3 regions of the Kitasatospora sp. NPDC101235 genome follow, and region 3 is predicted to be linked to each of the others. Evidence: riboswitches for the same ligand, from Rfam matches in the RefSeq annotation. Region 3 holds a riboswitch; each other region holds the start of a gene.
What was found. A riboswitch is a leader RNA that binds a small molecule or an ion and turns the genes downstream of it on or off. The one in region 3 is predicted to bind thiamine pyrophosphate.
Positions count from the first base shown of each region.

Region 1 (7,025 bases), on a different contig from region 3:
TCCGGGCGGGGCGTCGAGGCCGTCCGCCGGGGCGTTCCGGAAAAACAAAAGATCCGGCCGCTGGCGACGGGGGATGCACCAGCGGCCGGACTCTTTAGACAGTAACAAGGATCCGCGCCCGCGCCAATTTCCAAGACGCCCTGCACGCCCGGAAATTGCGCGTTCACCGTGGCAATGTGACGCGTATCACGCAGATCCGGTGCGCTTTAGTTCAAGGTGACCTGACGGTTCACCAGGTTCGCGCGGGCGCGCCGCTCCTCGGCGGTCAGCGGGGTTCCGTCGGCGAGCACGGCGGCGAGCCGCTCGGCGAACTCGGCGGCCGGCTTCTCGCAGTCGGCGGCGGTCATCGCGAGCGGGAGGTCCCACACCGGGACGGTCAGGCCGTGCGCGCGGAAGGAGCCGACCAGACGGGTGTCCGCGCCGAGCGAGGCCTCGCCGGCCGCGTTCAGCCGGGCCAGCGCGTCCAGCAGCTGCTCCTCGGGCACGGTCATCACCCAGCGCAGGTGGTTCTTGTCCGGAGTGCCGCACCAGTAGGCGGAGTCCACGCCGGCGAGCTTCTCGGTCGGGATGGCCGAGGCGTTGGCGCGCTCCAGGGAGGCGGCGACCTCGCCGGTGGCGGACTCGGCGTCCTCCAGCCAGAACTCGAAGCCGGTGTGCACGGTGGGCGTGAACGCGGCGGTGGTGTCCAGCAGGTCCTGCAGGCGGCGCCCGCCCGGGACGGTCCGGCGGGCCGGCACCGGGCTGCCCGGCTCGGTGGCCAGGGCCAGCTCCAGGGCGTCCGCGAGGTCGCGGCTGAGGTCGCCGGAGGCGGACTGGGTCTGCAGGCCGAGCAGGATCGAGCCGTCCTGGCGGCGCAGGGCCGGCCAGGCCAGCGGCAGCACGGTGGCCAGGGTCACCGACGGGACGTCGCCGGTCGCGCCCTCGGCCACCCCGGCGGCCAGCGTCAGCGGCACCGTGGCGGCGGGCACCAGCTCGCGCAGCGCCACCCAGTCGGCCTCGCCCGGCAGGCCCTCGAACGGGCGGTGCACCAGCTCCTGCACCGCGTGCGAGGCCTCCCGGCCGTGACACGCCTTGTACCGGCGGCCCGAGCCGCAGGGGCAGTCCTCGCGGGCCCCGACCACGGGGATCTCGCCCGTGACGGCGGTGGTGGACTGGCGCTGCGGCGCCTTCTTGGCGGCCTTCTTGCCCATGCTGCGGCTCTCCCGGGAACGGTGGTTCTGTGTTCCGGGAAGCCTAACGACACATTCCCCGGGCCCGGCTCACGCGCTACGGGCATCGCCCCCGGTGTGCCGGGCGTGCCGGGCCCGGGCGGGCAGCGCCGCCCAGACCGTGACCTCGCCCGGGGCGTCGCGCACGCCCCAGTCGCTGGCCAGCTGGTCCACGATGCTCAGGCCGCGGCCGCCGCGGGAGGTCAGCGAGGGACTCGCGGGCAGCGGCCGGGTGGCCGCCCCGCCGTCCGTGACCTCCAGGGTGAGCACCCCGTCGGCGTGCATCTGCCAGCGGATCAGCACCCCGCCGTGCGGCTCGTCCGGGCCCTCGGCGGACTCCCGGCCGCCCTGCGCGGAGTGCGCCCCGGACGGGAGGCCGACCAGCACCTGTCCGAGCACCTCGGCCCGGGCGCTGCGGCCCAGTGCCGGCAGCGGGCCGAGCGGACGGGCGTACCGACAGGCGTTGCTCAACAGCTCGGAAAGGATCAGAACAGCATCATCGATGACCGGTTCCGGTATCTGCCGGTCACCCAGATCTCGACGCAGTCGGCGCCGTGCGACCCCGACACTCGCTGGGCCGTGCGGCACTGCCATGGTCGATGAGGTCGGCCCAACTCCTGTGGGCACAGTACGCGCCACCATCAACGCCACCCCCGGACCTCCTTCAGCGTATGCCGAGGGAGAGATGCCCCTTGGTAATGCGTCGGAAACGAGCACCGGACGATCCCGCGAGCCCATTTCGAGTGCGGCAACCGACGGTCGACATCAGGTCATTCCGCGCTCACCCTCTGTCGCCCGGATGCAAGAATTCCGGCAATTTCGTGCGAGGAAGGTTTGACTGCCGACCAGCATGATCGGATCGGACGGGTATGGCCTTCGGCGCGTCGGCGGATCACCGTCCGAGCTGCGCCAGCACCTCCGCGGGCCGGTTGGTGATGATCGCCGACACTCCGAGCTCCAGGCAGAGCTCGACGTCGGCCGGCTCGTCCACCGTCCACACGTGCACCTCGTGCCCCAGCTCGCGCAGCCGGGTCACCAGCTGCGGGCGGGCCCGCACCAGCTCGATGCCCGGGCCCGCGATCCGCGCCCCGCCCGGCAGCGGCGAGCCGGCGCGCAGGCGGCCGATCAGCGGCAGGGTCCGCTCGAACAGGAAGACCTGACGGTACTCCGGCGCGGCGGCGGCCACCCGGTTCAGCGCGACCGAGGAGAAGCTCATGATCCGGGCGGACGGGCGGTCGCCGTCCCGGGTCGCGCCGATCCTGAACCGCTCCAGCGTCCGCAGCAGTTCGGCCTCCACCCGGCCCCGGAAGCGCACCGGGTGCTTGGTCTCGATCGCCAGGTCCACCGGGCGGCCGCACTCCACCACCAGCTCCAGCAGCCGCTCCAGCCGCAGCACCCCGCGCAGCTCCGGGTCGGTGCTGGGGCGGCCGGTCTTCCAGGCGCCGAAGTCGTACGCCTCCAGCTCGGTGAGGGTCATGGCCGAGACGGTGCCGCGGCCGTTGGAGACCCGGCCGATCCGGCGGTCGTGCACGCAGACCAGCGCGCCGTCGGCGGTGACCCGGACGTCGCACTCCAGCGCGTCCGCGCCCTCGTCGAGCGCGCGCCGGTAGGCCGCGAGGGTGTGCTCGGGCAGGGCGTGGGAGGAACCGCGGTGGGCGATCACCTGGACGGGGGGCACGGTGCGCGCCGTCGTCGAGGACAGGTCTGGGCTGGTCACAGGGCCAACGATAGGCGGCGGAGGTGAAGCGCGGACAAAGACGGCCCCAACCCGTGGGGCCGTCTGCGCCTGCGCTTGCCCGGTCTCCTCAGCGGCGGTTGGCGCGGCGGCTGAGCGGGGTGAGCGCCCAGGTGGCCAGGGCGGGCACCAGGAAGGCGAACAGCGAGGCGGAGGTCCACTCCTGCGGGGTGAAGTGCAGCGCCTCCTGGGCGGAGGTCCAGAAGTCCGTCCACCAGTCGGCCACCTTGGTCGGCGCGATGAACTGGTAGACCGCGAAGCCCAGCGCCCACGGCAGCAGCATCAGCCAGCGGGACGGCGCGTCGGCGGAGAGGTCCCAGCCGCGCCGGCCGGCGCCGAGGAAGTAGTCCACCGCGAGCACCGCCAGCAGCGGCACGAACACCGAGCCGATCAGGCCGAGGAAGCCGTAGTAGGTGTCGGTGAACTCGTCGATCTGCAGCGCCAGCACGGTGGTCAGTGCGCCGATCGCGCCGGAGAGCACCCGGCGGTCCACCTTCGGCAGCAGGTTCTGCACCGACATCGCGGTCGAGTACACGTTGGCGAAGGACTGGTCGGTCTCGCGCAGCACCAGCACCAGCAGGAACAGCCAGCCCGCCCAGACCCCGAGGAAGGAGTCGAAGATCCGGTTCGGGTCGCCGTCCGACTGCAGCAGCGCCATCAGGCCGAGCACGTAGCACCAGACCTGGGCGATCGTGTAGCCGGAGAAGCTGCCCCAGAACGCCGAGCGCGGGGTACGCGAGTGCCGGGTGTAGTCGGCGGCCAGCGGGACGAAGGAGACCGACACCGCGATCATCGCGTCGGTGGCGCCCAGGAAGCCGTGCCAGTTGCCCGCGCCCGGGTCCGGCACGCCCTGGCGGCCCAGCTGGACGGTGAAGTACACCATCGCCACCGCGACCGCCCCGGCCACGAAGCGGCGCAGCACCGCGATCGAGCCCAGCGGCCAGATGGTCAGCGCGGTGGTCAGCGCGCCGGCGAGCAGGACGAACAGCCAGCGGTAGCCGGCGGTGTGCGCGACGGTCTGCGCGCCCGCCGAGATGGTCAGCAGCTCGAACACGCCCCAGCCGACGCACTGCACGATGTTCAGCACCGTCGGCAGGTAGGACAGCCGGGTGCCGAACAGCCCGCGCAGGTTCGCCATCGCGGGGGCGCCGGTGCGGGCGCCGATCAGTGCGGCCACGCCGAGCATCGCGGTGCCGACCGCCGTACCGATCGCGATCGCGGTCACCGCGGCGGCCAGCGACAGCTCACTGCCGGGGGCGCCGAGCACGGTGGCGGCGGTGGAGAAGCCGATCAGGCTGACGCCCAGGTTCATCCAGAGCGCGAAGTGGTCCCGGAAGCGCAGCGTGCGCGGCGGCTCGGTGTCCAGGACCAGGGGGGCCTCGGGGCGCTCCAGGACGGCGGTCGCACTCGAAGAGGTGGCGTTCGCGCCCGAAGAAGAGGATGGCGAAGCAGGCGGCATGGCCGATACTCCCTACGCCGGCATTACCCGGACAGGTTCCGGCGGTCAGCGCCCCCTCGAACGTCCGCCACTCGTGTGGCGTACGGTCGACATGCGCACTCTCAGCCTGGTGGGTCCAAGCTCCCGCGTGTCAGTTTGGAGCGACAGGCTAACCGGCACGGGGGCGAACGCCCAAGGCCGAGGGAGTCGCGGTCCATCGCGGGACGTCCGGCGGGGGAGGGGAGCCTCGGCCGCCGGTACCGGCGTCGGTGCCGGCTAAGGATTCTTATGAGTTCTTCAGAGGGGTCCTTACGGCAATCGAATCGACAGTGCGAAAAACTATGGTCCTTGGTTCTGCCAGCTATGGAGGTCGTCCGTGAGCACCGAGCGCGAGGTTGGGCCCACCGGGCCGCAGGGGGAGCAGCCCGCCGGCCGGGGAGCGGCCGAGTCCGCTTCCGAGGGCCCCGCTCAGGGCGGGCACCAGCCGACCATGGCCTTCCGGCGGGTGCCCGAGCCGGAGGCGGGTGCCGTCGAGGCCGGTGCCGTCGAGTCCGGGCAGGGCCCGGTCGACGCGCCTTCGGCCGAGGGCGGGCACAAGCCGACCGTCGCCTTCACCAAGGTGCCCGCACCGGAGGCCCCCGCCGCCCCCGTGGCCCCCGTGCCGCCCGTGGCGCCTGCCGCGCCCGCCGCCGAGGAGCCTGCCGTCGACCCGGCCACCGGCTACATCGACGCGCCGCCGCCCGTCCTGCCGCCCGCCCCGCAGGCCCCGGCCCTGCCGCCGGTCGGCAACCCGTACGCCACCCCGACCCACGGGGTCCCCGCCGTCGGCGCGCACGAGGGGTACGGCGCCGCTCCGGCCGTTCCCGCCGCCCCCGCCGCGCACGGCCACCACCCCTTCGGGGCCGGCCAGCCGCTCGGTGGCTGGGGCCCCACCCACGACTCCACCTCCGGCGGCGCGGGCCACCCCGGTGGCCCGGCGGGCCCGCTCGGCTACCCGGCGGACTACCCCGGCGGTCCGGCCGGCCCCGGCGCGCGCAAGAAGCGCGGCGGCCTGGTCGCCCTGATCGCGGCCGTCGCGCTGGTCGCCGGTGTGGCCGGCGGCACGCTCGGCGTGACCGTCGCCAACCGCGCCGACAGCAGCAGCTCCCCGAACGACCACCGCAGCACCACCGTCCAGGCCAGCGACACCCAGAAGAACGAGGCCGCCCCCGGCTCGATCGCCGCCATCGCGCAGAAGGCGCTGCCCAGCGTCGTCACCATCAAGGCGCAGGGCAACGGCGAGTCGGGCACCGGCACCGGCTTCGTCTTCGACACCGAGGGCCACATCCTCACCAACAACCACGTGGTGGCGCCGACCCTCAACGGCGGCAAACTGACCGTCAAGTTCGCCGACGGCACCTCGTACAGCGCCTCGGTGCTGGGCCACGCCGAGGGTTACGACGTCGCCGTGGTCAAGATCGACAACCCGCCCAAGAGCAAGCTGGCCCCGCTGCCGCTGGCCGACTCCGACAAGGTCAACGTCGGCGACGCCACCATCGCGATCGGCGCGCCGTACGGCCTGGAGTCCACCGTCACCAGCGGCATCATCAGCGCCAAGGACCGCCCGGTGGCCTCCGGCGACGAGACCGGCTCGCAGGCCTCGTACATGAACGCCCTCCAGACCGACGCCTCGATCAACCCCGGCAACTCCGGCGGCCCGCTGCTCGACTCCGGCGGCGCGGTGATCGGCATCAACTCGGCGATCCAGTCCAACGCTTCCGCCAACGGCCGGGCCGGCAGCATCGGCCTGGGCTTCGCCATCCCGATCAACCAGGCCAAGTGGGTCGCGGACACCCTGATCAAGACCGGCAAGCCGGTCTACGCCAAGCTCGACGTGCTGCGCAACGACGACTACAAGGGCGACGGCGCGCAGATCCAGACCAAGGACATCCAGGGCCAGCCCGCCGTCACCCCCGGCGGCGCGGCCGACAAGGCCGGCCTCAAGCCGGGCGACGTCATCACCAAGCTCGGCGGCGTCCCGATCGAGAACGGCCCCGCCCTGGTCAGCCGGATCTGGACGCACAAGCCCGGCGAGACCGTCGACGTCGAGTACACCCGCAACGGCCAGACCTTCAACACCAAGGTCACCCTCGGCCAGCGCGAGGGCGACCAGTGACCCCCGCCCGCGCCGAAAGGTGTGCGCCGAACCCCGCCGGACCCGTTAGGCTGACCTCCGCCTGGAGAGCTGCCCGAGCGGCCTAAGGGAACAGTCTTGAAAACTGTCGTGCGGTGACCCCGTACCGTGGGTTCGAATCCCACGCTCTCCGCCGGTAGGAGAACCACCTGCTCAGGGCGGGTGCCGAGACCACTCGGCACCCGCCCTCGGTGTTTCCCCGGTGGCCGCGGTCGCCGGCTGTGGAGCGGCCGGGAAACGGATGCGGGCGGCCGGGTTGACCCTGACACGGTGGCAGGGGATGGAGTGGTCGCATCATGTTGAACATCGGAGACTTCGCCAGCCACGGCCGGGTGTCGGTGCGGATGCTGCGCCACTACGACGCGATCGGGCTGCTGCGGCCCGCTCGCGTGGACCCGGTCAGCGGGTACCGCTTCTACGAGGCGTCCCAACTCGCCCGGCTCAACCGGGTGATCGCGCTCAAGGAGCTCG
Region 1 covers NZ_JBIWNZ010000020.1:97,069-104,093, reverse strand. Annotated here, with positions in the region: gene ACIRRH_RS28940 (DUF5926 family protein) at 207-1,190, opposite strand; gene ACIRRH_RS28935 (ATP-binding protein) at 1,260-1,679, opposite strand; gene ACIRRH_RS28930 (glycerophosphodiester phosphodiesterase family protein) at 2,101-2,925, opposite strand; gene ACIRRH_RS28925 (purine-cytosine permease family protein) at 3,014-4,402, opposite strand; TPP riboswitch at 4,395-4,539, opposite strand; gene ACIRRH_RS28920 (S1C family serine protease) at 4,758-6,536, shown strand; tRNA gene ACIRRH_RS28915 (tRNA-Ser) at 6,600-6,687, shown strand; gene ACIRRH_RS28910 (MerR family transcriptional regulator) at 6,851-7,025, shown strand, end outside.
Region 1: another riboswitch for thiamine pyrophosphate. It lies ahead of ACIRRH_RS28925 (purine-cytosine permease family protein); the one in region 3 lies ahead of thiC (phosphomethylpyrimidine synthase ThiC).

Region 2 (7,025 bases), on a different contig from region 3:
CCTCGGCGGAGAAGCACAGCTGGGACTTCGAGGCCTTCAACGCCCTGCCGCGCACCACCGTCGTCGCGGACCTGCACTGCGTGACGAAGTTCTCCGTCCTCGGCAACGAGTGGACGGGCGTGTCGGCCGCCGTGGTGCTCGACCTGGTGCCCCCGGCGCCCGGCGTCACCCACGTCATGGTCTGGGCCGAGTACGGCTACAGCGCCAACCTGCGGCTGGCCGACTTCGCCGACCCGCACACCCTGCTCGCCACCCATCGCAACGGCGAGGCGCTCACCGCCGAGCACGGCTTCCCGGTCCGGCTGGTGGTGCCGCGGCTGTACGCCTGGAAGGGCCCCAAGTGGGTGCGCGCGGTGGAGTACATGCGGGCCGACCGGCGCGGCTTCTGGGAGGAGCGCGGCTACCACAACCTCGCCGACCCCTGGCGCGAGCAGCGCTACTCCTACCAGGAGGAGCCCGGCGACGGGCCGCTGCGCTGATCCCGGCCGAAGGATCGAAGGGCCGAAGGGCCGGAACGGGCTAGAACAGCGAGAACTTGACCGTCACCGCGCTGCGCTGCGGGCGCCGCTCGCCCGCCGCCGGGCTCTGGCCGGACGACGTGACCGCGCCGAACACGTCCCAGCCGGAGGTCTGCATGGTGAAGCCGGCCGCCTGGAGCGCCTTCTGCGCCTCGTCCTTGCTCATCCCGGTGACGTTCGGGACCGGCACCATGCCCTTGCTGACCACCAGCGAGACCGCGGAGTTCTCCTGCAGCAGCTGCCCGGCCGCCGGGGAGCTGCTGATCACCGAGCCCTCGGACACGGTGTCGTTGTAGGTCTCGGTCACACCGCCCCTGGTCAGCTGGGCTCCGGTCAGGGCCGCGGCGGCGTCGGCGGCGCTCCTGCCGGCGAGGTCCGGCACCGCGATCCGCTTGGGGCCCTTGGAGACGGTGACGGTGACGCTGTCGCTCTTGCGGGTGCGCGCGCCCACCCCGGGGTCGGTGGAGATCACCTCTCCGGACGGGACGGACTCGCTGAACACCTCGACGAACTTCCCGTGCAGGCCCTCCTTGTCCAGGACCCGCTGCGCCTCGGCCCGGTCCTTGCCGAGCACGCCCGGCACCGAGCCGTACAGCCCCTCGGAGATCCCGTAGGTGGCGCCGCCGATCGCCAGCACCAGGGCGGCCAGCGCGGCCGTCCAGATCAGCGGCTTGCGGGGGAGGCGGCGAAGCCGGCCCGGCCGGCGCTGGTGCACCGGGGTCGGCTCGTCGTACGGGCGCGGCTCGGCGAGCAGCTCGTCCATCAGCTCCGGCGGCATGTCCAGCACGCTGGTGCGCTCCGTCGGCGGGGCGTCGGCGGGCTGCGGCAGCGGCTGGATCACCGAGGTCGGCTCGCTGGTCGGGTAGCGCGGGCTGGGCCGGGTGGAGGCCGGCGGCTCGGCGTCCAGCTCGGCCGGGGTGAGGGTGCGGCGGACCCGCTGGAGGGCGGCGAGCAGCTCGACCGCGTCGTACGGGCGGGCGTCGGCGGACCGGGCGCAGGCGCCGGCCACGATCGTGTCCAGCCCGGGGCCGACGGCGGGGGCGACCAGCGAGGGGGCCGGGACGTCCTCGTGCAGGTGCTTGTACATGACCTGGACGGGGTTGTCCCCGGTGTGGGGGCGGCGGCCGGTGAGCATCTCGTACAGCAGGATGCCGGCCGCGTAGACGTCCACCCGCTGGTCGGTGGGGGCGTCGGGGAGTATCTGCTCGGGGGCCAGGTAGGAGACGGTGCCCATGACCGTGCCGCCGGTGGCGGTGGTGGTCGAGGTGGGCGCGCCGTCGGCGCTGCCGAGCACCCGGACCAGGCCGAAGTCGGCGACCTTCACCAGGCCGCCCTCGGTGATCAGCACGTTCTCGGGCTTGACGTCGCGGTGGACCAGCCCGGCCCGGTGGGCGGCGCCGAGTGCGGCCAGCACCGGCTCCAGCACGTCCAGCGCGGCCCGCACGGAGAGCGCGCCGCGGTCGCGCAGCAGGTCGCGCAGGGTGCGGCCGGGCACGTACTCCATGGCGAGGAAGACGTGGCCGCCGTCCGCGCCCTGGTCGAAGACGTTGACCACGTTGGGGTGGGTGAGCTTGGCGACCGCCTTGGCCTCGCGGATGAAGCGGGCGGTGAAGCCCTCGTCGCCGGCCAGCGCGGGGTGCATCACCTTGAGTGCGAGCACCCGGTCCAGACGGGTGTCGATGCCCTTGTAGACGGTGGACATCCCGCCGGTCGCGATGCGCTGCTCGACCCGGTACCTGTTGTCGAGCAGGGTACCGATCAGGGGGTCTGACAATGTGTGCACCGCTGGGATACTGTCGGTGACCTGCCTGTGGGCAGCGGTCGGGGCTTGGCCGTCATGAGGGTCTTCGGATCCGAGTGAGAAGCCCTCTCGCTTGCGAGGGGGAGGAGTCACGTCCACTCGGGCGAGTCTAGGTGAGGTGTGGACCGGAAGACCCCGGAGGACATTGCCTCCGGGGCCATCTGTGCCCGGCTTGTGACCCGTCATGTCCCTAGAACGCCGGCCGCTCCCGGGTGTCCAGGTCGGCCCGGCCGGCCATCGCGGAGGACGCCTCGGCGTGGAAGCGGCGCGGGATGCGGCCGGCCCGGTGCGCGAGCCGGCCCGCCTCGGCGGCGTGCCGCATCGCCTCGGCCATCAGCACCGGGTCCTGAGCCCGGGTCACCGCGGAGGCGAGCATCACCGCGGCGCAGCCCAGCTCCATCGCCAGCGCCACGTCGGAGGCGGTGCCGGCGCCCGCGTCCAGGATCACCGGGACGCCCGCGCCCTCCACGATCAGCTGGAAGTTGTGCGGGTTGCGGATGCCCAGGCCCGAACCGATCGGCGAGCCCAGCGGCATGATGGCCGCGCAGCCGACGTCCTCCAGCTTGCGGGCCAGCACCGGGTCGTCGTTGGTGTAGGGCAGGACGGTGAAGCCGTCGTCGACCAGCGTCTCGGCGGCGTCCAGCAGCTCGATCGGGTCGGGCAGCAGGGTGCGCTCGTCGGCGATCACCTCCAGCTTGACCCAGTCGGTGCCGAGCGCCTCGCGGGCCAGCCGGGCGGTCAGCACGGCCTCGCCGGCGGTGAAGCAGCCGGCCGTGTTGGGCAGCACCCGGATGCCGTTGCGGGTCAGCACGTCCAGGACGGAGCCCTGGGTGGAAGCGTCGACCCGGCGCATGGCCACCGTGGTCAGCTCGGTGCCGGAGGCGAGCAGCGCACGCTCCATGACCTCCAGGCTGGGCGCGCCGCCGGTGCCCATGATGAGCCGGGAGGAGAAGGTCGTCCCGGCAATGGTGAGGCTGTCCTTGTCGTCGGAAAGACGGGCGTCGGCCATGGCTCAGCCTCCCTGGACGGCGGTGAGGATCTCGACCCGGTCACCGGTGCTCAGCGGCGTCTCGGACCACGAACTGCGGGGCACCACGGCCTCGTTGAGCGCGGCGGCGACGCCGGTGTTGGCGGCACTGACAGAGGCCACCACCTCGGCGAGGGTGGTCGTGGCGGGCACCCGGCGGGGCTCGCCGTTGACGGTCAGGGCGATCTCGTTCAGGGCGGTCTCGGTCATGCGGAGGCCTTCGTGGTGGAGTGGTCGGGGGAGAATCGGACGGGCGTGAACGGCCTTGCGAGATCCGGGACTTCGCCGGTGGCCAGGTACTCGGCGACCAGGTCGGCGGTCACCGGGGTGAGCAGCACGCCGTTGCGGTAGTGGCCGGTGGCGGCGACCAGCCCGGGCAGCGAGGTCGGGCCCAGCAGCGGGGCGTTGTCCGGCGAGCCGGGGCGCAGCCCGGCCGAGGTCTCCACCAGCGGGAGTTCGGTGATCCCCGGGACCAACTCATGGGCGTCACGCAGGAGTTCGTACACCCCACCGGCGGTGACGGTGGTGTCGTAGCCCTGTTCCTCGGTGGTCGCGCCGACCACCAGCTCGCCGTTCTCACGCGGCACCAGGTACAGGTGCCGGCCGCGGACGACGGCGCGGACGTTGCGGGAGAGGAACGGCCGGTAGGCGTCCGGGACGCGGAGGCGCAGCACCTGCCCCTTCACCGGGCGGATCGCGGGCAGCGCCCCCTCGGGCAGGCCGGGCAGCCGGTGGCTGTGCGGGCCGGCCGCGAGGACGACCTGCTCGCCGGTCACGGTCTCGTGGGTGCTCAGCCGGGCGCCGGTCGCGCGGCCGTTCTCGACCAGCAGCTCGACGGCCTCGGCCGGACGGATCGAGACCCCGGCGCGTTCGCAGGCGAGGAGCAGGGCCTTGAGCAGCCGGCGGCCGTCCACCTGGTGGTCCTCGGCCACGTGCAGGCCGCCGCGCACGCCGGGGGCGAGCATCGGCTCCAGCCTGCGGGCCTCCCGGCCGGTCAGCCAGGTCGAGTCCAGGCCGAGCCGCTGGTGGAAGGCGTGCAGCTCGCGCAGTTCCTCGCGGTCGTCGGAGTCCAGTGCCACGGCGACCGTGCCGCACCGGCGGTAGCCGGTGTCCAGGCCGCCGCTCGCCTCGGTGAGTTCGGCGGCGAAGGCCGCGTACCGCTCGTTCGAGGCCATGCCGAGGCGCAGCAGCGGCTCCTCGCCGTACTGGAGCTCGGTGACCGGGGCGAGCATTCCGGCCGCGACCCGGGCCGCGCCGCCACCGGGGGAGGGGTCGACCACGATCACGTTCCGCAGCCCGCGCTGGGCGGCGCGCCAGGCGACGGCGAGGCCGATGATGCCCCCGCCGATCACCAGCACGTCGGCGCGGGTGCCTGATGGCAAGCGTGACAAAGCTGCTCTTCTCCCTTCGCCGGTATGACCCGGATCAGGTTCGGACGGTCGCAGGCCGTGCCAGCCCGCCTCTCAGCCCGGTACGCCGGGCTCCCGTGTGGTGCCCCCACCTTAACGCCGGGGGTCGGCCCGGCCGAAGGCCCGTACGCGGGGTGGACCCCAGGGCGGAGACGACCCGCGCCCGCCTCCGCGCTCCGCACGGCCGGAGGGCCGGCACGAAGGGCGGACGGCCCGCAGCTGCCGGCCGGCCGCTGAGTACAGTGACGGGCGTGGCAGAGCTGAGCGGAACGGATCAGGTGGTCGTCGTCGGAGCCGGGCTGGCTGGGGCGCAGGCCGCCCTCAAGCTGCGGCAGGGAGGCTGGCAGGGGCGGATCGTGCTGGTCGGCGAGGAGCGGCACGCGCCGTACGACCGGCCGCCGCTCTCCAAGGACGTACTGCTCGGCAAGGCCGACTCCACCACCCTGGACATCGACTACGGGCAGCTCGGCATCGAGCTGTTCACCGGCCGCCGGGCCACCGGCCTCACCCCCGGCGTGCTGCACACCGACGGCGGCGACCTTCCGTACGGCTCGCTGGTGGTCGCCACCGGCGCCGTCCCGCGTGCCCTGCCCGGCGCCGAGCGGGCGCACCTGCTGCACACCCTGGACGACGCCCTGGCGCTGCGCGCGCTGCTGCGCCCCGGGCTGCGGCTGGTGCTGGTCGGCGCGGGCTGGATCGGTGCCGAGGTGTCCGGCGCGGCCCGCGCGGCGGGCTGCGAGGTGACCGTGGTCGAGGCCGGCCCGGCGCCGCTGCCCGGCGCACTGCCGACGGAGATCGGTTCGGCGATGGCCGCCTGGTACACCGAGGCCGGGGTCGACCTGCGCTGCGGGGTCGGTGTGGCCGCCGTCGAGCCCGGCGCGGTGCTGCTGGCGGACGGCGCGCACCTGCCCGCCGACGAGGTCGTGGTCGGTATCGGGGCGCGTCCCGCGACCGGCTGGCTGGCCGGCTCCGGGATCGAGCTGGACGCGGCCGGTGCCGTCGTGGTGGACGGGCGGCTGCGCACCTCGGTGCCCGGTGTCTTCGCGGCCGGCGACTGCGTCAGCTACCCCTCGGCCCGGGCCGGCGCCCGGCTGGCCGTCCAGCACTGGGACCACGCCCTGCAGTCCGGCGAGGCGGTGGCCGCCGCCGTCCTGGGCGCGGACGCGCCGGCCTACGACCCGGTGCCGTACTTCTGGTCCGAGCAGTTCGGGCGGATGGTCCAGTACGCCGGCCGGCACGCCGAGGGCGACGAGCTGCTCTGGCGCGGCGGCCCGCAGGACGCCGACTGGTCGGTGCTCTGGCTGCGCGACGGCGTGCCGAGCGCCCTGCTGACCGTGGACCGGCCGCGCGACCTCACCCAGGGGCGGAGGCTGATCGAGCGCGGCACCGCGCTGGACCGGGCCCGTGCGGCCGACCCGGCGGTGCCGCTGAAGGCGGCCACGGCGTAGGGCCGTGTGCACGGTGGGCCGTCGAGGTGGCAGTCTGGTGCCGTGAGTGAGATCGATGCCAAGACTGAAGCCCTGGTCCCCGAGTGGCTGTACCTGCCCGACATCTCCGAGCGGTGGGGTGTGCTGGTCACCGAGGTCCGCAACATGGTCAAGAAGGGCGACCTGATCGCGGTCCGCCGTGGCCCCAACAAGTCCTTGCAGGTCCCGGCCGCCTTCATCGACGAGACCGGCCCGGTCAAGCACCTGGTCGGCCTGCTGACCGTGCTGCGGGACAGCGGCTTCTCCGACGACGAGATCATCGAGTGGATGTTCACGGAGGACGAGTCGCTGCCCGGCAGCCCGGTGCAGGCGCTGTGGGAGAACCGGGCGACCGAGGTCAAGCGCCGCGCCCAGGCCATGGCGCTGTGATGACGGACCTGCACGCCAGGCTCGCCGACGCCCGGCTGTACCTGTGCACCGACGCCCGCCGCGAGCAGGGTGACCTCGCCGAGTTCCTGGACGCGGCGCTGGCGGGCGGGGTGGACGTCGTCCAGCTGCGGGACAAGGGCCTGGAGGCCAGGCAGGAGCTGGAGGCCCTGGAGGTCTTCGCCGACGCCTGTCGCCGGCACGGCAAGCTGCTGGCCGTCAACGACCGCGCCGACGTCGCCCACGCGGCCCGGCCGGACGTGCTGCACCTCGGTCAGGACGACCTGCCGGTGGCGGCCGCCCGGGCGATCCTCGGCGAGGACGTGCTGATCGGCCGTTCCTGCCACGCCGAGTCCGAGGTGGACGCGGCGATCGCCGAGCCGGGGGTGGACTACTTCTGCACCGGCCCGGTCTGGC
Region 2 covers NZ_JBIWNZ010000001.1:505,637-512,661, forward strand. Annotated here, with positions in the region: gene ACIRRH_RS02385 (sulfite oxidase-like oxidoreductase) at 1-479, shown strand, start outside; gene pknB (Stk1 family PASTA domain-containing Ser/Thr kinase) at 520-2,292, opposite strand; gene ACIRRH_RS02395 (thiazole synthase) at 2,510-3,328, opposite strand; gene thiS (sulfur carrier protein ThiS) at 3,332-3,556, opposite strand; gene thiO (glycine oxidase ThiO) at 3,553-4,728, opposite strand; TPP riboswitch at 4,732-4,844, opposite strand; gene ACIRRH_RS02410 (NAD(P)/FAD-dependent oxidoreductase) at 4,998-6,203, shown strand; gene ACIRRH_RS02415 (Rv2175c family DNA-binding protein) at 6,246-6,611, shown strand; gene thiE (thiamine phosphate synthase) at 6,611-7,025, shown strand, end outside.
Region 2: another riboswitch for thiamine pyrophosphate. It lies ahead of thiO (glycine oxidase ThiO); the one in region 3 lies ahead of thiC (phosphomethylpyrimidine synthase ThiC).

Region 3 (4,066 bases):
CCTGGCAGCAACCCCGGTCCCGGCGGAACCACCATGCGGCGGGGTGGTGTTGAATGCGCCAGGGCGCGGAGGCGGACGGACGGGCCCGAGGACGAGGGAGCACGGCGCGGTGAAGCTCTTCCGGCTGGACGAACTGGACGCCGAACGGGCGGCCAACGACGGTGCGTACCTGCGGTTCCTGCGCGAACCGCGGATGTCCGCCGGGCTGTACGCGCTCGCCCCCGGCGACACCGACGCCCAGACCGCGCACGACCAGGACGAGATCTACCAGGTGATCAGCGGCCGGGCCGAGCTGACCGTCGGCGCCGAGACCGCGACGGTCGGGCGGGGCACCGTGGTGTACGTGCCGGCCGGCACCCCGCACCGGTTCCACCACATCACCGAGGAGCTGCGGGTGCTGGTGGTGTTTTCCCCTCCGGAGGACTGAGCACCCCGGCGGTCGGGGTCGGCGTCATAGGGTCGGCGTCATGAGCACCAAGACGCTGACCGAAGAACTCTGGGCGGCCATCGAGCCGGTGTACGCCGAGATCCTCGCCCACCCCTTCCTGGCCGGGCTTACCGACGGCACCCTGCCGCGCGAGGCCTTCCGCCACTTCGTCGTCCAGGACTCGCACTACCTGCGCGACTACGCCCGCGCGCTCGCCGTCTGCGCGGCCAAGGCACCCGGCGAGGAGGACGTCCGGGCCTTCGCCGACGACGCGGTCGGCGCGCTGGCCGCCGAGCAGGGCATGCACGCCGAGTTCCTGACCGCCTTCGGCGGCAGCGCCGAGGAGGCCGCCGCCGAGCCGGTGCTGCCCACCACCCGGGCCTACACCAGCTACCTGCTGGCCACCGTCTACGGCGGCTCCTTCGCCGAGGCGGTCGGCGCGGTGCTGCCCTGCTACTGGATCTACGCGCGGGTCGGCGAGGCGCTGCTCGCCCAGGGCTCGCCCGACCCGCTGTACGCCAAGTGGATCGCCACCTACGGCGACGAGGCCTTCCAGTCGGTGGTCCGCCGGGTGCTGGCGCTCACCGACCGGCTCGGCGAGGAGCTGTCCGCGGCCGAACGCCGCAAGGTGGTCGAACACTTCGTGACCACCTCGCGCTACGAGTGGATGTTCTGGGACGCCGCCTGGCGCGGTGAGCGCTGGCCGGTCTGAGCCGTGCGGGCGCGCCTGCCCGTCCCCCGGCAGGGCCCGGACGACGGGCGGGCGGTGGCGGGTCGGCCCGTGGCGCAGGAGCCGGCCGGGTCGGCGGCGGCGTCGGCTTCTCGGGGGTCACACGGGGGGTCGGAGTCGGGGTGATCTCGGGGTTCTCTCCGGGCCGTTGGGCCTCGTTCCGGCACTCACGTCACCGTACGATCGAAGTACCGAAAGCAAGCGGGATGCGGCACCGGACGGCGGCCGACCCGAGGGGAGAAGAGGAACCGACATGGCTGAGCTCTGGAAGTCGCTGCCCTCCTGGGTGCGCAACATCGTCATCCCGGTGCTGGTCCTGGTGCTGGCCTGGAACATCGTCGCGTTCGTGTTCGGCGTTGTCGGCGCACTGCTCTCGATCGTGATCAAGCTGCTGGTGGTGGTCGGCATCGCGGCCGCCGTGGTGGTCCTGGTGAAGAAGGCCGCCAAGAGCTGACCGGACACCCCGTAACGCCGCCCTGAGGCCCGGTCCCCCGCGAGGGGGGAGCCGGGCCTCGGGCGTTCCCCGCGGGGTGCCGGCCGGCCGGGCGGGCCGTGACGTGCTCTGGACCTGCGGCGATCCGCTCGCTACGGTGTTGGGCGTCGTGTGCAGGCAACACCGCCTGCGACGCGGGAGCTCGGAGCACCGGGCTGAGAGGACGCTGACCGGGACGTCGACGGACGGACCGACGGCTGCGTCGACCGCAGGAACCTGACCGGGTAATGCCGGCGTAGGGAGTAGAGGTCAGATGACCACGTTCGAAGCACAGCCGCAGTCTGCCCAGGGCGCCCCCAGCAGCGAGCGCACCGGCTACCCGACCCCGGCCTGGCGCAAGGCCCACCGCGAGGGATCGCGCCCCGACCTGCGCGTTCCGTACCGCGAGGTGCAGCTCACCAACGGCAGGTCCGTCCCGCTGTACGACACCTCCGGCCCGTACACCGACCCGTCCTACGAGCCCGACGTGCGACGTGGCCTGCCCGCGCTGCGGGACGCCTGGATCCGCCAGCGCGGCGACGTCGAGGAGTACGACGGCCGCGAGCCGCGTCCCGAGGACGACGGGATCAAGCACACCTCGCCGCGCGGCGGGGACCTGCGCAACCTGGACGCCGTCTTCCCCGGCCGCCCGCGTCGCCCGCTGCGCGGCCGCGCCGGTGGCGCCGTCACCCAACTCGCCTACGCCAAGCGGGGCGTGGTGACGCCGGAGATGGAGTTCGTGGCGCTGCGCGAGGGCCTCGCACCCGAGTTCGTGCGCGCCGAGGTGGCCCGCGGCCGGGCCGTCATCCCGGTCAACGTGAACCACCCGGAGGTGGAGCCGGCCGTCATCGGCACCAACTTCCTGGTGAAGATCAACGCCAACATCGGCAACTCGGCCGTCACCTCCTCGATCGAGGAGGAGGTGGAGAAGATGACCTGGGCCACCCGCTGGGGCGCCGACACCGTCATGGACCTCTCCACCGGCCGCAACATCCACACCACCCGCGAGTGGATCCTGCGCAACTCCCCGGTGCCGATCGGCACCGTGCCGCTCTACCAGGCGCTGGAGAAGGTGGACGGCAAGGCCGAGGAGCTGAGCTGGGAGGTCTACCGGGACACGATCATCGAGCAGTGCGAGCAGGGCGTCGACTACATGACCGTCCACGCCGGCGTGCTGCTGCGCTACGTCCCGCTCACCGCCCGCCGCAAGACCGGCATCGTCTCGCGCGGCGGCTCGATCATGGCGGCCTGGTGCCTGGCCCACCACCAGGAGAACTTCCTCTACACCAACTTCGAGGAGCTCTGCGACATCCTCGCCTCCTACGACGTCACCTTCTCGCTCGGTGACGGCCTGCGCCCGGGCTCGATCGCGGACGCCAACGACGAGGCGCAGTTCGCCGAGCTGAAGACCCTCGGCGAGCTCGGCCGGATCGCCCGCGAGCGCGACGTCCAGGTGATGATCGAGGGCCCGGGCCACGTCCCGATGAACAAGATCAGGGAGAACATGGATCTCCAGAAGGAGATCTGCGACGAGGCGCCGTTCTACACCCTCGGCCCGCTGACCACGGACGTCGCCCCCGGCTACGACCACATCACCTCGGGCATCGGCGCCGCGATGATCGCCTGGTGGGGCACCGCGATGCTCTGCTACGTGACCCCCAAGGAGCACCTGGGCCTGCCCAACCGGGACGACGTCAAGACCGGCGTGATCACCTACAAGATCGCCGCCCACGCCGCCGACCTGGCCAAGGGCCACCCCGGTGCCCAGGCCTGGGACGACGCCCTCTCCGACGCCCGCTTCGAGTTCCGCTGGGAGGACCAGTTCAACCTGGCCCTCGACCCGGAGACCGCCCGCGACTTCCACGACGAGACCCTCCCCGCCGAGCCCGCCAAGACCGCGCACTTCTGCTCGATGTGCGGCCCGAAGTTCTGCTCGATGAAGATCAGTCAAAAGATTCGGGACGAGCACGGCGACGGTTCCAGCGCCGTCAACACCGAGTTCCACGCCGAGGCGCTGGCCGGCATGCAGGCCAAGTCCGAGGAGTTCGCGGCTCAGGGCAACCGGGTCTACCTCCCGCTCGCCGACTGACGCAGGAGCCTGACACCTGAGCGCCGCCCCGAGAGCTCTTGCTTCTCGGGGCGGCGCTTCGTCGTTCCCGCTCCGAACATGCTCCACTATCTGCATTTTGCAGATAGTGGAGCTAGAATGCAGACATGACTGCCCTCACGATCCGGGACGTCCCGGACGACCAGATCCAGACCTTGAAGGTCCGCGCAGCTCAGGCCGGCAAGTCGCTGCAGGCGTTCATGCAGGACCTGATCGCCAGGGAGGCCTCCAGGCCCACGATGGCGGAGATGATGGAAAGGCTGAACCGGGAAGCCACTGCCAACGTCAGCGCCGCCGACGTTCTCGCTGCCATCGATGAAGGGCGAGCCG
Region 3 covers NZ_JBIWNZ010000018.1:162,255-166,320, forward strand. Annotated here, with positions in the region: gene ACIRRH_RS27550 (cupin domain-containing protein) at 110-427, shown strand; gene tenA (thiaminase II) at 468-1,139, shown strand; gene ACIRRH_RS27560 (DUF5326 family protein) at 1,411-1,611, shown strand; TPP riboswitch at 1,775-1,909, shown strand; gene thiC (phosphomethylpyrimidine synthase ThiC) at 1,904-3,718, shown strand; gene ACIRRH_RS27570 (FitA-like ribbon-helix-helix domain-containing protein) at 3,844-4,066, shown strand, end outside.